Regions from separate parts of the Arthrobacter sp. R3-55 genome, predicted to be linked through region 2. Evidence: predicted binding sites of a transcription regulator. Region 2 holds the regulator's gene; the other holds the start of a gene.
What was found. The regulator LexA, encoded in region 2, represses DNA repair genes until DNA is damaged. The targets are predictions, from matches to a motif close to TCGAACANNTGTTCGA.
Positions count from the first base shown of each region.

Region 1 (7,721 bases), 250 kb from region 2:
GCACTCTCGGGTACCCCGTCATATCCCTCGGATCTGGCCGATTCGTTGGGGGTGTCGAGGCAAAGCATGTCCAATCATCTGACGTGTCTGCGCGGCTGTGGGCTGGTGGTGGCGGTCCCTGATGGGCGGCGGAGCCGGTATGAGCTGGCCGACGTGAGGCTCGGACATGCCATCAAAGACCTGATCGCTGTCGTCCTCGCAGTCGATCCGGCCTGCTGCGCCCCGGACGGGACGTGCCTGGTATGAGCGCGGTCCTCGAAGCTCCTGCGCCGGAGCGCCGGCTTGTCCTGATGCGTCGCATCCGCCTGTTCGCGGCCGCGACCATCACCTATAACGTCATCGAGGCGGTTGTCGCACTCTGGGCCGGAGGGGCTGCTGACTCGTCGGCGCTGATTGGCTTCGGCCTCGATTCGATCATCGAGGTTACCTCGGCTCTTGCCTTGTCCTGGCAGTTCTCCGCCAAGGACCCGGAGCGGCGTGAGCACCTGACGTTGCGGATCATTGCCATCTCCTTCTTCGCCCTTGCCGCGTTCGTGGCCGTGGACGCTGTCCGCTCACTGACCGGGGCGGGAGAGGCCCAACATTCAACGCCGGGCATCGTTATCGCTGCGTTGAGTTTGGCGATCATGCCGGTGCTGTCGTGGGCTCAGCGCCGCGCCGGGCGGGAGCTCGGCTCCCGGACCGCAGTCGCCGACTCCAAGCAGACTCTGCTCTGCACCTACCTCTCCGCCGTCCTGCTGATAGGCCTGGTTCTGAACAGCACCCTGGGCTGGTGGTGGGCCGATGCCGGTGCGGCACTGGTCATCGCCGGGATCGCCGTCCGGGAAGGCATCAACGCCTGGAAAGGCGAGGCTTGCTGCGCCATTCCGCACGCCGATCGCCACGCCGACGAAGAAGACGACTGCTGCACGCCCACCGATAAGACCCCAGCAGCATCCGCTCCGGCAATCATCGAACTGGCACTACCGGCCGATGCACAGTCCTCGGACGCCTGCTGCGCCGGGTGCGGATCGGACGCCGCGGCTGAGCCTGTGACCGTGAAGCTTGGGGCAAAGCCGGCCGATCGATGAGCGCAGTAATTTCCGGCCGAAGGGTCCGCATCGCCATCTGGATCCTCCTCGGCGCAATCGTTGGCGCCGGAGTGATCTGGTACGCAGTACTCACCGCCAACAAGCCGGCTCCACCGGCCCCACTCGCGGCCGCCGACGCGCAGCTCGTCAGGGACGACAGCCACCGGGTCACGAGCCCGGCCACGGAGAAAGCCCAGTTGGTCGAATTCTTGGACTTCGAGTGTGAGTCCTGCCGCGCCGCCGAACCGCTGGTGGCGGAACTGAAGAAGGAATACGGGGACAGAATCACGTTCGTCCACAGGTACTTCCCGTTGCCCGGTCACCGGAACTCCGGCACCGCCGCCTTGGCCGTGGAAGCGTCGGCCCAACAGGGCAAGTACCAGGAGATGGCCTCCAAACTCTTCGCAACCCAAAGCGAATGGGGTGAAAAACGGGACTCCCAAGCCGCGCTGTTCAGGACGTTCGCCCAGGAACTCGGTTTGGACCTGACACAATACGATGCCGCGATCGCAGACCAGAGCACCAAAGACCGGATCAGTCAGGACGTCGCCGATGGGAAGACCCTCGGCGTGACGGGTACGCCTACGTTCTTCCTGAACGAAAGGAAGCTCACCCTGAACACCGAAGCCCAATTCCGGCAGCTCCTCGACGAGGCCGTGCGTTAAAAGTCCCACTCTAGGCTCAGCCGGGAGGGGCCCCCTCCGCGCCCACCCTCAACCGTTTGCTGCAACATTCCTGCAGGAAACGCACGATTCCCCAGCGCGACCAGTCCGCCCATGCTCTAATTTCACACCCGCCGGCGGTCTTGCAGGCCTGGAATGCCAAACCATCGTGCACCCTCGGAACTTGGTGGAGTCAGCGCAATGTCCGCCATCGGCTGTACACTCAAGTATCGAACATATATTCGAATAAAGGTGTGTTGTGGGCGTGATCGTCGGCCCCCGCGTGATAGATGCGGGCTTTTCCCTGATGTCAGTATTGCTGGCACCTCTCCCGGTGGCGGCCGGGTATCCCTCGCCTGCGCAGGACTATTTTGATGGCAGGATCGACCTCAACGAGCACCTCATTAAGGATGTCACCAGCACTTTTGTGGTCCGGGTGACTGGGCAGTCAATGGAAGGTGCCGGGATCAGTGATGGCGATGAATTGATCGTTAACCGCGCGCTGCAACCAAAGGACGGGTCCGTCGTCGTGGCCGTCCTTGATGGTGAACTCACCATCAAGAGGCTCCGGATCACGCCCTCTGGAGTGATCCTCCAGGCCGACAATCCCAAGTATCCGGACATTCGCGTCCCGGCGCTTTCCGAACTCACCATCTGGGGAGTTGCCACCACATGCCTGCACCACATCTGAGCGGGGCCGGTTTGCAAGGGCCCGTTCCCAGCGAACTCTGGGAACGGATGGGCGCCGAATTCGGCTTGCCGGATCTGGAAAGAGTCCGTGGTCGGCTCGCCCAATTACATGAGGATCCTGAACCTGTGATGCAACAACTGGTACGGGTGTTTTCTGCAGATGGCACGTACTGTCCGGGTTTTCAGTTCCGTGAAGACTTGTCCTTGCACCCCGTGGTGCTGCGCCTGTTTGCGCATGCCATGGAACTGAGGATTCCGCACAACTACTTTTCGGCCTGGATGGTCACCGGCTGTCCGGCACTGCGGGATGCCAGGCCTGTGGATTTGTTGGACCGGCTGGTGCCAGCTGTCCTCGTCTCTGCCTTGGAGCGCTCCTTTGGATCCAGACCAGGGGATGGGCGTATTTGAGGGCCGATGATCTTCCTTAAATACAGTCTCGACGCCGGCCACTACGCCACCTTCACCATGGGTTCTGTTCGTACTCCTCCAAGTAAGAGCGGAAGTAGTCCGGCGTTAACCAGTGTGATGACGCCTGCAGTGACGAGTAGTCCTTCCGGGCCTATACCGATCCAGAGCGGAGCCCCCATGACTCCACCGAGGGCATCACCAACCAGGAAGGCGGTCTGCGAAATCCCGAAGATGAATCCTGTGGCCTTCGCAGGGATCACGGCGTACTGGATGGTTTCTTCTGCCGCAACGGCAAGGGATACGAATGCGGCGCGCACAATGAAAATAATCGCGATCCACAGAACACCAAACCCCAAGGCGAGGGCGGCCGCCGTCGTAATGAGTCCAGTAAAAACTTCGGCGACTGTGAAAAGTCCGAAGGGTTTGGTCCCCTTGCTGTGGCGTGAAAAGAGCCACGTGGCTCCGATCTGGGCGAGGCTCATGAACGCCATAATCAATGCTGCCTGAGCCGCTGTGGCTCCACCGTTGGTCAGAATCAGAGGCAGGTACGGTGCAACCAAGCTGACATAGAAGCCGGAGACTGCTCCTATGACAGCCAACTTGGCCGCGATCGCCGTGTATCGCCGGCGATCAAGTGTGGAATCGGCCTGTCGAGGCTCTTCTTCCACACGGGGACGCACAGGCGGCTGAGGGGAAATGAGAACCCAGACAAACGCGGCGGCAATCAGCGCAGGCGCGGTCAGCAATGCAGTCCTTGCTCCGTCCAGCTGCGTTGCCGCCAGCGCGAAGACCGAGCCGGCGCCCACAGTGCCCAAGAGGATGCCGGTCTGATTGCCCAGATTCCTGGCTCCAACAATCTTCGGTATCTCATCATCAGTTGCAGTGGCACGGACCCAAGGCCTGATGGCCACGAGGACCAGCGAAGCGCCTGCCCCGGCAATTGCCGAGAAGACAACGACAGGGACGACGTCGGTAAAAAGTCGACCAGCGATTCCGATACCGTAGATCAGCGTCCCCAAACGAACAGAATTGAGGCCACCAAAGCGATCTGCGAACGCGCCCCAAGCAAAAGAGAATCCTCCTACGACTGCCATGACGGCATACCCGATGCCGAATGCGACCAGCGCGCCAAGTTGTTCAAAATAGAGGGGTTGGGCGATCTTGGACATCCACATGCCACCGGCAAAAAGAACCGTGAATAGTCCGAGCTGTCCGCGCAATCCGACTTTCATGCGGAATAGCTCAGAATCGCTTCGCCGTTGGCTGTCTTAAGCTGCGGCCAGGTCAAGCGTCCGTTCCCCGGGCTTTCCATCCTTGACTGCATTGACTTCCCCCAGGCCATAAATGATGGCAAACCTTTGCTGCCTCGGATGAGGAAGTTAACACAAGCAACTGCACAATCAAAGTCATATGGATTCTATTTTTCACCAGACAGCAACTGTCGGGCTGAGGCTGCTGCTCCTTGCCCTCGCTGCACCCGGCCCGCCGGTCTATCCGCGTTGCGGGCTCGTCTCCAGGGCCCGTCGACGCTGAAGGGCGCCCACCACGAAGTACGGCAACGTGCGCAATAAAAGCTGAACAGATAGTCCGGTTCCTCGTTGGTGCCGCGGGCCGCGTCGCCACAATGGCGTCAGAAGCGTGATCGGATGGCGGGGTGCGGAAACGCTTGCCAGGCGACGATGTAACGGCGGCCCGGTTCGAGGTTTGTATTCTGCGGGCATGGGGCTAGCCGCCGTGGCGGCAACCTACACCCAAGTGGCGGCTGGCAGCGGCGAAAGTGTCGTCATCGAACAATCAGGTTTCGACCCCAGGCCTATTCCGTTTATTCACAAAAATCGTGGGGGCTCTGGCAACGAACTGTCCCGTGGCTGTCCGCCATAGAGGTCTTCGACCCCAAGGACTGCATACTGACGGAGGGAAGTGGCAACCTTGTGCTCCACTGCGGAGCCGATGGCATCGTGGTGCCGCGCTAGGGTCGCTTCCCACGAACCAGGAAACATTTGAGAGCCAATATCGGCAGCTAAGTTCTTCGACCCAGGAAGCGGCAGGTTCTTGACCGCCGTCTTCTTGTCGGGGCCTGGCGGTACAGTAAAGGTATTCGAATATATATTCGAATGCGCGGCGTGTCCTGCTCCGGAACGGCGGCGCGCGTGCTATGCCCGAACGGAGGAGAACCATGTCCAAACCAGCACCCATGCATCGGATGCAGGAGATTGCCCACGTGGATATCAACTGTTTCTACGCATCGGCGGAGCGTGCTTTCAACCCTTCCCTCGAGGGCAAGCCGCTGATAGTGCTGTCCAATAATGATGGCTGTGCTGTGACCAGGTCTCCGGAAGCGAAGAAGCTGGGAATCGGCCTGGGCGACCCATGGTTCAAACTCGCTCCGCGGGCCAAGGAGTGGGGGCTCATTGCCCTCTCAAGCAACTACGAGCTCTACGGGGATATCAGCTCCCGCGTGATGGAACTCCTGGCCCGGTACTCAGCATGGCAGGAGGTCTACTCCATCGATGAGGCGTTCCTCGGGGTGAAGGGCCGCTCTGAGGACCTGCTGGAACTGGGGCGCACCATCAAAACTGCGTGCCAGCGACACGTGGGGGTGCCGGTCTGCGTGGGGATTGCCCGCACCAAGACGCTCGCCAAGCTGGCCAACAAATGGGCCAAACACAATCCGGCCTTCAACGGCGTATGCCGTTGGGACTCGGTTCCTGAAGCCCAGCGGGAGGCCTTGATGGCAAGGCTGTCGGTGATTGAGATCTGGGGTGTAGCCACCAGGCTGACCAAACGGTTGAACGCCATGGGGATCTTCTCCATCCTTGACCTGGTCAGGGCCGACCCCGTGGCCCTGCGGGACAAGTTCTCCATTGTCATGATGCGCACAGTGCTGGAGTTGCAGGGAACCCCTTGCATCCCTATGGAAGAGGAAAGGATCGGGCGTGACCAGTTGATCTTTTCGCGCTCCTTTTCCACCCCGATCACGACGACGGCGCAGCTGCGGCAGGTGCTCAGCGTCTACGGCCAGATGGCAAGTGCCAGGCTCGCCAAACACGATCTTCAAGCAAAGCTGCTCACAGCGTTTGCCGCCACCTCGTTCTATAATCCCAACGACAAGTCCTTTCCCACGGTTAACGTCAAGCTGCCTATGCCCACCTCGGATCCCGTGCTGCTGACCAAGGCCGCCCACGCGTTGGTTCCCAGAATCCAGGAAGGCGTCAGGTACGCCAAGGCCGGGATCATGGTCACGGATCTCAGGCCCAGCGGCAACCAGAAACCGTTGGAGATCTTCGAGAACCGGCACGAGGAGCGTGGCATCGGCCCACTGCTGGAGCAAGTCAGCAAACGGTATGGCCGCGGCTCCATCGGTTTGGGGCACGCCGGCATCAAGGGAGGACCGGACTGGTCCATGAAACGGGACATGCTCAGCCCCCGGTACACCACCAACTGGGACGAACTTCCCTTGGTAAAGGCGGCCTGAGGTGGGCGGACGTCACCACTGCAGCAGAGGCAGCCAAGGCAATCTAAGCCCGCAGCCGGTAACCGCGCTTCACTACTGTTTCCACGAGCTTGCCGTCCGGGAGAGAGGAACGCAGGCGGCTGACCGTCATGTCCAGGGCATGCACGGAGCCGCGGAGGTCCAACAGATCCGAGAGCGCCTCGCGGGACAACACTGCCCCGCCCGCGCCGAGCAGGGCACGCAGGAGCAACAGGGGAGCGGGCGCCAAGTCAATGACCTCGCCGTTGATCCGCAGGCACCGCCCGCGAAGCTCAATGGTGGCGCTCCTTGTCTCCAAGCGGCGCACATGGTTGAGGGACAAATGCTCGGTGACCAGACGGATCAGCGCCCCCATGCGGTAACGGTCAGGGATCAGTGGCGTCAGACCGGCGTCGACCAATGGTTGTGCGGTGACAGGCCCCACTGCGGCAACCGTCACAGGGCCCTTCAAGGCTTCGATGAGCTGACGGTAAAGGCCCATTTCGTGGGCTGTGCTCCACATCGCATCCACGGCAGGTGCGCTGGTGAACGTCAGGACATCGAGGTTGCCGCCCACCACAGCCTCGATCAGGCGCGGGAGCTTGTCCTCGCCGTCGGGCTTCACCCACCGGTAAGGGGTGACGGTCAGGACCGTGGCACCGGACATGCGCAGCCGTTCCAGCTGGCGCACATCGGTGTAACCATGCAGCTGCACGGCCACCGTCTTGCCGCGCACGCCCTCGGCCAGGAGCATGTCAACCAGTGTGGCCGTGGTTTCGTCACTGCTGATTCCGACGTCGGCAAGTCCGGCCGCCCGCACGGCACCGCGGGCCTTGGGGCCCCGGACGAACATCCGGCAGGCGGACAGTGTTTCCAGCAATTGCTCGCCGATCCCGAAAGAATCAGCGGCCTCGCACCAACGGCGCATGCCGTAAGCGGTGGTGGCGATACAGATGTCCGGCTTCGCGGCAATGATGGTGCGGGTGTCCTCGATGAGGACCATGTCTTCCTGGACAGGGGCGATCTTCAGCGCGGGGGCGTGCAACACGCTCGCACCGCGGCGCTCCAGGGCCTCAATAAGGTCACGGGAACGGCGGTGCGAGGTGACGCCGATCCGGAATCCATCCAGAGGCGCTTCGGCGGCCTCGGAAACTTCCGGTACGGCATTAGGGTCCTGGACTTCAATGGCGCGTGCAACAGTCATGTGTTCTTACCTTCAGGCTTCAAGGAGCGAAGCCGCGAGGCGGCTCAGTTCGGCGGATGCTTCTGCATGGTTGCGGTTGGCTTCAGCCACCTTGACCACTTCGCCAATAACCAGCACAGCCGGGTTGCTGCAACCGGTGGCAGCTGTTTCGATCGTACCCAGGTCAGCAATGGTGGTGCGCTGCCCGGGGCGGTATCCACGTTCCACCACTGCCA
Region 1 is NZ_CP096423.1:3,292,921-3,300,641, reverse strand. Features, by position in the region: gene M1D51_RS15145 (ArsR/SmtB family transcription factor) at 1-246, shown strand, start outside; gene M1D51_RS15140 (cation diffusion facilitator family transporter) at 243-1,070, shown strand; gene M1D51_RS15135 (DsbA family protein) at 1,067-1,735, shown strand; gene M1D51_RS15130 (LexA family protein) at 1,992-2,423, shown strand; gene M1D51_RS15125 (hypothetical protein) at 2,405-2,830, shown strand; gene M1D51_RS15120 (MFS transporter) at 2,872-4,062, opposite strand; gene M1D51_RS15115 (Y-family DNA polymerase) at 5,007-6,305, shown strand; gene M1D51_RS15110 (uroporphyrinogen-III synthase) at 6,349-7,506, opposite strand; gene cobA (uroporphyrinogen-III C-methyltransferase) at 7,519-7,721, opposite strand, start outside.
Region 1: the regulator LexA is predicted to act here: its motif matches at 1,963-1,978, upstream of M1D51_RS15130 (LexA family protein).

Region 2 (7,721 bases):
ATGGCATCGGTTACACGCTGGCGGACACTGTGGGGTTTGTCCGTTCACTGCCCACGCAGCTGATTGAGGCCTTCCGTTCCACGCTGGAAGAGGTGGCGGACGCCGACCTGATCCTGCACGTCGTGGATGCCTCACATCCGGACCCCGAAGGCCAGATCGCTGCTGTCCGCGCTGTCTTCACGGAAGTGGATGCCCGCAAGGTGCCGGAGATCATCGTCCTGAACAAGGTCGATGTCGCGGATCCCTTCGTGGTGGAGCGCCTCAAGCAGAAGGAACCCCGGCACGCAGTGGTTTCCACCCGCACTGGCCAAGGCATCGCGGAGTTGCTGGAAGAGATCAGCCAATCCATTCCCCGTCCAGGCGTGCGCTTGGAACTGCTCATTCCCTACGACCGTGGCGAAATGATCAGCAAACTGCACAGTTCCGACTCTGAGATCCTCACCCTCGAACACGAGGAAAACGGGACGCGCGTGGTGGTTATGGTCCGCGAAGGACTGGCAGCCGAACTGGAGCCATTCATTACCAATGGTTGAGAAGGTGGCGGCGGACGCCGTCGAGTCGTTGGGGGAGAAAACCACCCTCGAGTTGTTGGACCGGGCTGTTGCCGGCATGGGCGGTCAAAGCCGTGCCGGTCAGCATGAAATGGCCAAACATGTCACCAGGGCCATCGAAACCGGCGAACACCTGCTGGTCCAGGCGGGAACGGGAACAGGAAAGTCTTTGGCGTACCTGATTCCCTTGATTGCACATTCAATGGACAGCGATAAACCGACTCTGGTATCCACCGCCACCTTGGCTCTCCAAACGCAGATTGTGGGCCGCGACTTACCGCGGCTGCTGGAGAACATCAACCCCGCTCTTGAACGGCCAGTCAAGGTTGCGCTGGTCAAGGGCAGGGCAAACTATGTCTGCCGGCAAAAGCTTGAAGGCGGCTTCCCCAGTGAGGAACCGTCCGAGGGGCAACTGTTTTCCTTGGGCGAGGACACCAGTGTCCCGCATTTTGCTGCCTCCATGGGAGGACCTCAATCCCAGCTGGGCAAGGAAGTGGTCCGGCTCCGGGAGTGGGCGGAAAAGACCGAAACCGGCGACCGTGACGAGCTCATGCCCGGCGTCACTGACCGTGCTTGGAGACAAGTCTCCGTGACGTCCATGGAGTGTCTCGGCGCGCAGAAGTGTCCCCTCGCGGAAGAGTGCTTCAGCGAGCTGGCAAGGTCGCGCGCAGGTGAAGCCGACGTCGTTGTCACCAACCACGCCATGCTGGCCGTGAGCGCCTTCGAGGGTTTGGCTGTGCTGCCTGAGTACGACGTCGTGGTGGTCGATGAGGCCCACGAGCTGCAGGACCGTGTGACCGGTGCGGTCTCCGGGCAGCTGTCCGTTGCCATGGTCCACGCGGCGGCCTCAAGTGCCCGCAAGCACACCGCCATCACCGTGGATGCCCTCAATGCTGCTGCCGATCGCCTGGATATGGCCATCGCGGGTGTGCCCAACGGACTTCTGCCCAGTGGGCTCAATGACGAACAACTCGATTGCCTGGACCAGTTGCGGGATGCCACGCGAGCGGCGCTGTCCGATTCCAAGACGGACTCCTCAAACGCGGTCGACGGCGGCAGGCAACTGGCGCGCTCACGGCTCATGCTCATCCTGGAGTTGTGTGAGCGCATGCTGGCAGCCAAGGAAAACCGGGAAGTCGTGTGGTTCTCTCGGAACAGCACTTTTGACCCCCAACAGGGATATTCCCAACCCGACGAGACTGCGCCTGCACTTATCAACATCGCTCCGTTGAGCGTTGCGGGCCGCTTGCGGGAGGGCTTGTTTGCGGGCCACACGGTGGTGCTCACCTCTGCCACGCTGGCCATAGGCTCGGCATTTGAGCCGGCCGCAGGTGGCCTGGGGCTGATTGGCGATGGGGCCCCCGGCTGGACGGGTATCGACGTCGGATCGCCCTTCGATTACCCCAAGCAAGGCGTGCTTTACGTGGCCAAGCACCTGCCCAAGCCTGGCCGGGGAACCTCGCCCGAGGCCCTGGACGAGTTGGAAGACCTCATCCGTGCCTCCGGTGGGGGAGCATTGTGTCTTTTCTCCTCGCGACGTGCGGCCGAAGAAGCTGCGGACGCCATGAGGCTGCGCCTGGACGTCAGCATTCTCTGTCAGGGTGAGTCCACTATGGCGGCCCTGGTGAAACAGTTCGCCGACGAACCCGATACCTGCCTTTTCGGAACGATGTCGCTCTGGCAAGGCGTGGATGTGCCGGGCGGTTCGTGCCGCCTGGTGGTCATCGACCGCATTCCCTTCCCGCGTCCGGATGACCCCCTGATGACTGCGCGCTCACGTGCAGTGGCACAATCGGGCGGAAACGGATTCATGGCCGTTTCAGCGACCCATGCAGCCATCCGTCTTGCCCAAGGTGCAGGTCGCCTCATTCGATCCACGGGCGACAAAGGTGTTGTAGCGGTTTTGGATTCCCGGCTCTCTACCGAACGCTATGGAGGCTTCCTGCGGGCCGCCCTGCCGCCATTCTGGGCGACGACGGACAGGAAGGTCGTGCGGGGCGTGCTGGAGCGGCTGGGGTCCTCCAAGGCCTCCTAGAGGGAACGCAGGACCGAAACAACCTTGCCCATGATGGTGGCTTGGTCGCCGAGGATGGGTTCGTACTGGGTGTTCTGGGGTAGCAGCCACGTGTGGCCGTCGCGCTGCCTGAAGGTCTTGACGGTTGCTTCGTCGTCCAGCAGGGCGGCAACGATGTCGCCATTGATGGCATCGTTCTGCCTGCGGACAACTACCCAGTCACCATCGCAGATCGCGGCGTCGATCATGGAGTCGCCGGCTACCTTGAGCATGAACAGCTCACCGTGCCCTACAAGCTGCCGGGGCAGCGGTAGGACGTCCTCCACTGTCTGGTCGGCAAGGATGGGTCCGCCGGCAGCGATCCGGCCAACCAACGGCACCATGGCGGTATCGCTGGCACTGGCAAGCTCAGTGACGGCGAGGCCTCCGGTGCTGCGGAGGGTTGCGGGCGCTTCCACTCCAGGAATGGGTCCACCATCCAAAGTCAGCGGCATAAGGACTTCCATGGCGCGCGGACGCTTGGGGTCCCTGCGGAGGTAGCCAAGCTTCTCCAACTGGGAAAGCTGATGCGTGACGCTGGACAGGCTTGCCAGGCCAACGGTGTCGCCAATCTCACGCATGCTGGGTGGATAGCCGTTGTCATTGACCGAGCGCTGGATGGTTTCCAGGATCTTCTTCTGCCGGACGGTCAGGCTCTTGGGACTCTTTTGAGGCTGCTGGCTCCGCAGGGGTGCCCCGCCGCCGGTGGCTTTCGCTGCCATGTTCGCCAATGCCTTTCCATTCCGCCCGGAGTGCCCCGGGGACGTCAGGGTCTGCAAAAAAATGTCAGACCCTCCTGTTCCACTGAAACAGTGCTGTTTCTTCACTCAAACGTAGGGCAGCCACAGGCGTTTATCAAACATTTGTTCTAGCGAGTCTCGACACCGTTCGTTGATAAGTGCTAAAAATGTCATAGCAAGGTTCGAATATGTGTTCTATAAATCTGCTCCAGGCGTTGGATGTTCGAACGAGGTGTTCGAACAGACGGCGCCGGGGCAGGGGAACACACAGAATTGGCAGCCATGTACCGGCACCCGGCGCACGGCAATAGCTCAGAAGGGCTCAGCTCATGTCCGCAATCACTACGTTCGCTGATTTCCGCACCACCCAGGCGCCGGCGCGCCTGCGCCTGACCCGACGGGGGCGGATGGTCTTTTTCGGCATCCCGGCCATGCTGCTGGTTGCCGCATTGCTGAGCCTTGCAGGCTTTATTACCTCACCTGCCAAAGCTTCGGATTCGCAGGCGCAACTGCAGCCGCCCGTCGCCATCACCGTGACGGTCCAGCCGGGACAGTCGCTCTGGGGCATTGCCGGCGCCGCTGCTCCTGAGCGGGATCCCCGCGACGTCATCGCTGAGATCATCCAGCTCAACGACCTCCGTGGGGGCCGTATCCAGCCCGGCCAGCAGCTGTTCGTGCCGGCAAATTAGTTCGTACCGTCGGTATGTGAGCCGGCCGCCCTGCGTCACAGTTAGTCGGCAGTCCCGGCAGCCCCTTAAACTGTCTTGGTGAGTGACCAGCTTGAGCGACTAGACCGACTACCCCTTCGGACCAACCTGCGTGGACTTAGCCCATACGGCGCACCGCAGCTTGACGTCCCCATTTTGCTCAACGTCAACGAAAACACCCATGGCGTCCCTGCCGACGTGCAGGCGGCCATCACGGAAGCTGTTGCTGCCGCCGCCACCGGCCTCAACCGCTACCCGGACCGGGAGTTTACGGAACTTCGGGAGTCCCTGGCCGAATACCTCGGCCACAACCTCACCCCGGACAACATCTGGGCGGCCAATGGATCCAATGAGGTTCTGCAACAGATCCTCCAGGCGTTTGGCGGCCCCGGACGAAAAGCCTTGGGATTCCCGCCCACGTACTCCATGTATCCCTTGCTTGCCAGTGGCACTGATACGGAATACGTCAGCGGCATCAGGGCTGAGGATTACGGACTGGATGCAGAATCAGCCGCCGCGCAGGTCCGGGATACGGGCGCCAACATTGTTTTCCTGTGCTCACCCAACAACCCCACAGGTACAGGGCTGACCCTTGACGTCGTCGAGGCCGTTTACGAGGCCGGCGAAGCGAGCCGTGCCATCGTGATCGTCGATGAGGCCTACCACGAGTTCGCGCACGACAACACTCCGAGTGCGCTGACGCTGCTGCCCGGACGCGAGCGTTTGATCGTCTCCCGCACCATGAGCAAAGCGTTCGCCCTGGCCGGCGCCCGGCTGGGCTATATGGCTGCAGCTCCCGAGGTCACGGATGCCATCAGGCTGGTCCGCCTCCCGTACCACCTATCCGCTGTCACTCAGGCAACCGCCCTGGCTGCGCTCAACCACCGCGAAGCCCTCATGGCCGACGTTGAGGACATTAAGGTCCAGCGCGACCGCATCGTGACCGAACTCCTGCGCATGGGACTAAAGCCTGCGGCCTCGGACTCGAACTATGTCTTCTTCGGTGGGCTCGAGAACCCGCACGCCATCTGGCAGGGCCTGCTTGATGCCGGAGTGCTGATTCGCGATGTCGGTATTCCGGGCCACTTGCGGGTCACCGCGGGAACCGAACCGGAAACTACGGCTTTCCTCGAGGCGCTGGAAGCGCTGCTGGATGGCCAGGCGCCACAGTCCGCCTAAACTTGTCTATAGACCCACCCCACTCTTCGTGTATAAGGACGTCCCAATGAGCGAAACCGGCGCCACGCCGTCCGCTGCCCGTACTGCGCGCATGGAGCGCACCACCAGCGAATCCTCGGTCCTGGTGGAGATCAACCTGGACGGGGCCGGTGTCTCGGACATCAGCACCTCCGTACCGTTCTATGACCACATGCTGACTGCCCTGTGCAAGCACTCGCTGATTGACATGACCGTCAAAGCCACAGGCGATACCCACATTGACGCCCACCACACGGTGGAAGACGTGGCCATCACCTTCGGCGAGGTCCTGCGCACCGCTTTGGGCAACAAAGCCGGCATTCGTCGCTTTGGCGAAGCCACGGTTCCGTTGGATGAAGCCCTGGCCCATGCTGTCGTGGATGTTTCCGGGCGGCCTTACCTGGTCCACGGGGGTGAACCCGCCGGGCAGGAGTACCACCTCATTGGTGGTCACTTCACCGGCTCCTTGACCCGGCACGTCTTCGAGGCCATCACGCTGCACGCAGGCATCTGCTTGCACATGAACGTCCTTGCCGGCCGCGATCCCCACCACATTGTCGAAGCTCAATTCAAGGCCTTTGCCAGGGCACTGCGTGCCGCAGTGGAATCGGATCCCCGGGTTGAGGGCATTCCGTCCACCAAGGGGGCATTGTGAGCGGACAAGTACTCAAGGACGGGGCAGTGGCCGACACCAGCGCGTTGGTCAAGCCCGAGTCCCCGGAAGGCAAGCCCACGGTCACGGTGCTCGACTACGGTTCGGGCAATGTACGGTCCGCTGTGAGGGCCTTGGAGCGGGCCGGTGCGCACGTGGTGCTCAGCTCCAAGCCTGAAGACGTGCTCAATGCCGACGGCTTGGTGGTTCCGGGCGTTGGCGCTTTCGAGACCGTCATGAAGGAACTCAAAGCCGTGGATGGCATCCGGATGATCGGACGCCGGGTAGCCGGTGGTCGCCCCGTGCTGGCCATCTGTGTCGGTTTGCAGGTCCTCTTTGAAGCCGGTGTTGAACACGGCACGGAATCCGAGGGCATGGCTGAGTGGCCAGGCAAGGTGGAACTCCTGCCTGCCCCCGTTGTGCCGCACATGGGCTGGAACACCGTGGATGTCCCGGAAGGTTCCAAACTTTTTGCCGGTGTGGAGAACGAGCGTTTCTATTTTGTGCACTCTTATGGTGTGCAGGAGTGGAACTTCGACGTTGTGCAGCCGCGCATGGCCCCGCCCCAGGTGACGTGGTCCGAGCACGGCGCGCGTTTCATTGCCGCCGTGGAAAACGGACCTCTGTGCGCAACGCAGTTCCACCCGGAGAAGTCCGGCGATGCCGGCGCCCGCCTGCTGCGGAACTGGGTGGACGGCCTGAAAAAGCCGGGCACTCCAGCGGCGGAAGCTACTGGAAGCGGTGCGGCCTAGATGTGGTCTGTTGTTCTCATGGGCCTGGCGGGCGTTCTGGTGGGTGGAGGCATTTCGTTTCACCAGCAAAAGAAGCCCCGTTGGGTACCCATCTCTTTCTATGTTCTGGCGGGGTTGTCCCTGCTGGCTGCTTACCTCCTGACGCTGCCCGGTAACTGAGCCGGTCACCCACAACCCGAGTCAAACCTCGAACTCCAAGGACCCACATGACCACCTCCACCCAGCCAGTGCTGGAACTCCTGCCCGCCGTCGACATCGTTGACGGCCAGGCAGTCCGCCTCCTCCAAGGGGAGGCCGGCTCGGAAACCAGCTATGGAACACCCCTGGAAGCAGCCTTGAACTGGCAGAATGCCGGTGCTGAATGGGTTCATATGGTGGACCTTGATGCCGCGTTCGGCCGTGGCAACAACGCTGACCTCATCAGCGAAGTAGTGAAGCAGTTGAACGTCAAGGTTGAACTGTCCGGCGGCTTGCGCGATGACGAATCGTTGGAGCGTGCGCTGGAATTGGGCGTGGCGCGCGTGAATCTTGGCACGGCAGCGCTGGAGAACCCTGAATGGACCCGTAGGGCCATTGACCGCTTTGGTGACAAGATCGCCGTCGGACTCGATGTCCGCGGCACCACGCTCGCAGGGCGCGGCTGGACCAAGGAAGGTGGCGACCTCTGGGAGGTCCTGGCCCGCCTCGAGGATGCCGGCTGCGCACGCTATGTGGTCACCGATGTCACCAAGGATGGAACCTTGCAGGGCCCTAACGTGGAGCTGTTGCGCCAGATGGTTGAAAAGACCGGAAAGCCCGTTGTGGCCTCCGGTGGCATTTCCAGCCTGGAGGACCTGCGCATCCTGCGTGAACTTGTGCCGCTGGGTGTAGAGGGTGCGATAGTGGGCAAGGCTCTGTATGCCGGTGCCTTCACGCTCCCTGAAGCCCTGGACGTTGCCGGTCGTCGCTGATGCCCCACGACACCGGACATCAGGACGGTAGCCAAGGCCACGCAGCTGGCGGCGGCCGCCACCTCCCAGGGCATATCGCCGCGGCATTGGCAGGTGCCGGGGGAGCGGCCGACTCTGCA
Region 2 is NZ_CP096423.1:3,041,261-3,048,981, reverse strand. Features, by position in the region: gene hflX (GTPase HflX) at 1-533, shown strand, start outside; gene M1D51_RS14075 (ATP-dependent DNA helicase) at 526-2,586, shown strand; gene lexA (transcriptional repressor LexA) at 2,583-3,326, opposite strand; gene M1D51_RS14065 (LysM peptidoglycan-binding domain-containing protein) at 3,674-4,033, shown strand; gene M1D51_RS14060 (histidinol-phosphate transaminase) at 4,112-5,230, shown strand; gene hisB (imidazoleglycerol-phosphate dehydratase HisB) at 5,277-5,903, shown strand; gene hisH (imidazole glycerol phosphate synthase subunit HisH) at 5,900-6,652, shown strand; gene priA (bifunctional 1-(5-phosphoribosyl)-5-((5-phosphoribosylamino)methylideneamino)imidazole-4-carboxamide isomerase/phosphoribosylanthranilate isomerase PriA) at 6,859-7,602, shown strand; gene M1D51_RS14040 (SseB family protein) at 7,602-7,721, shown strand, end outside.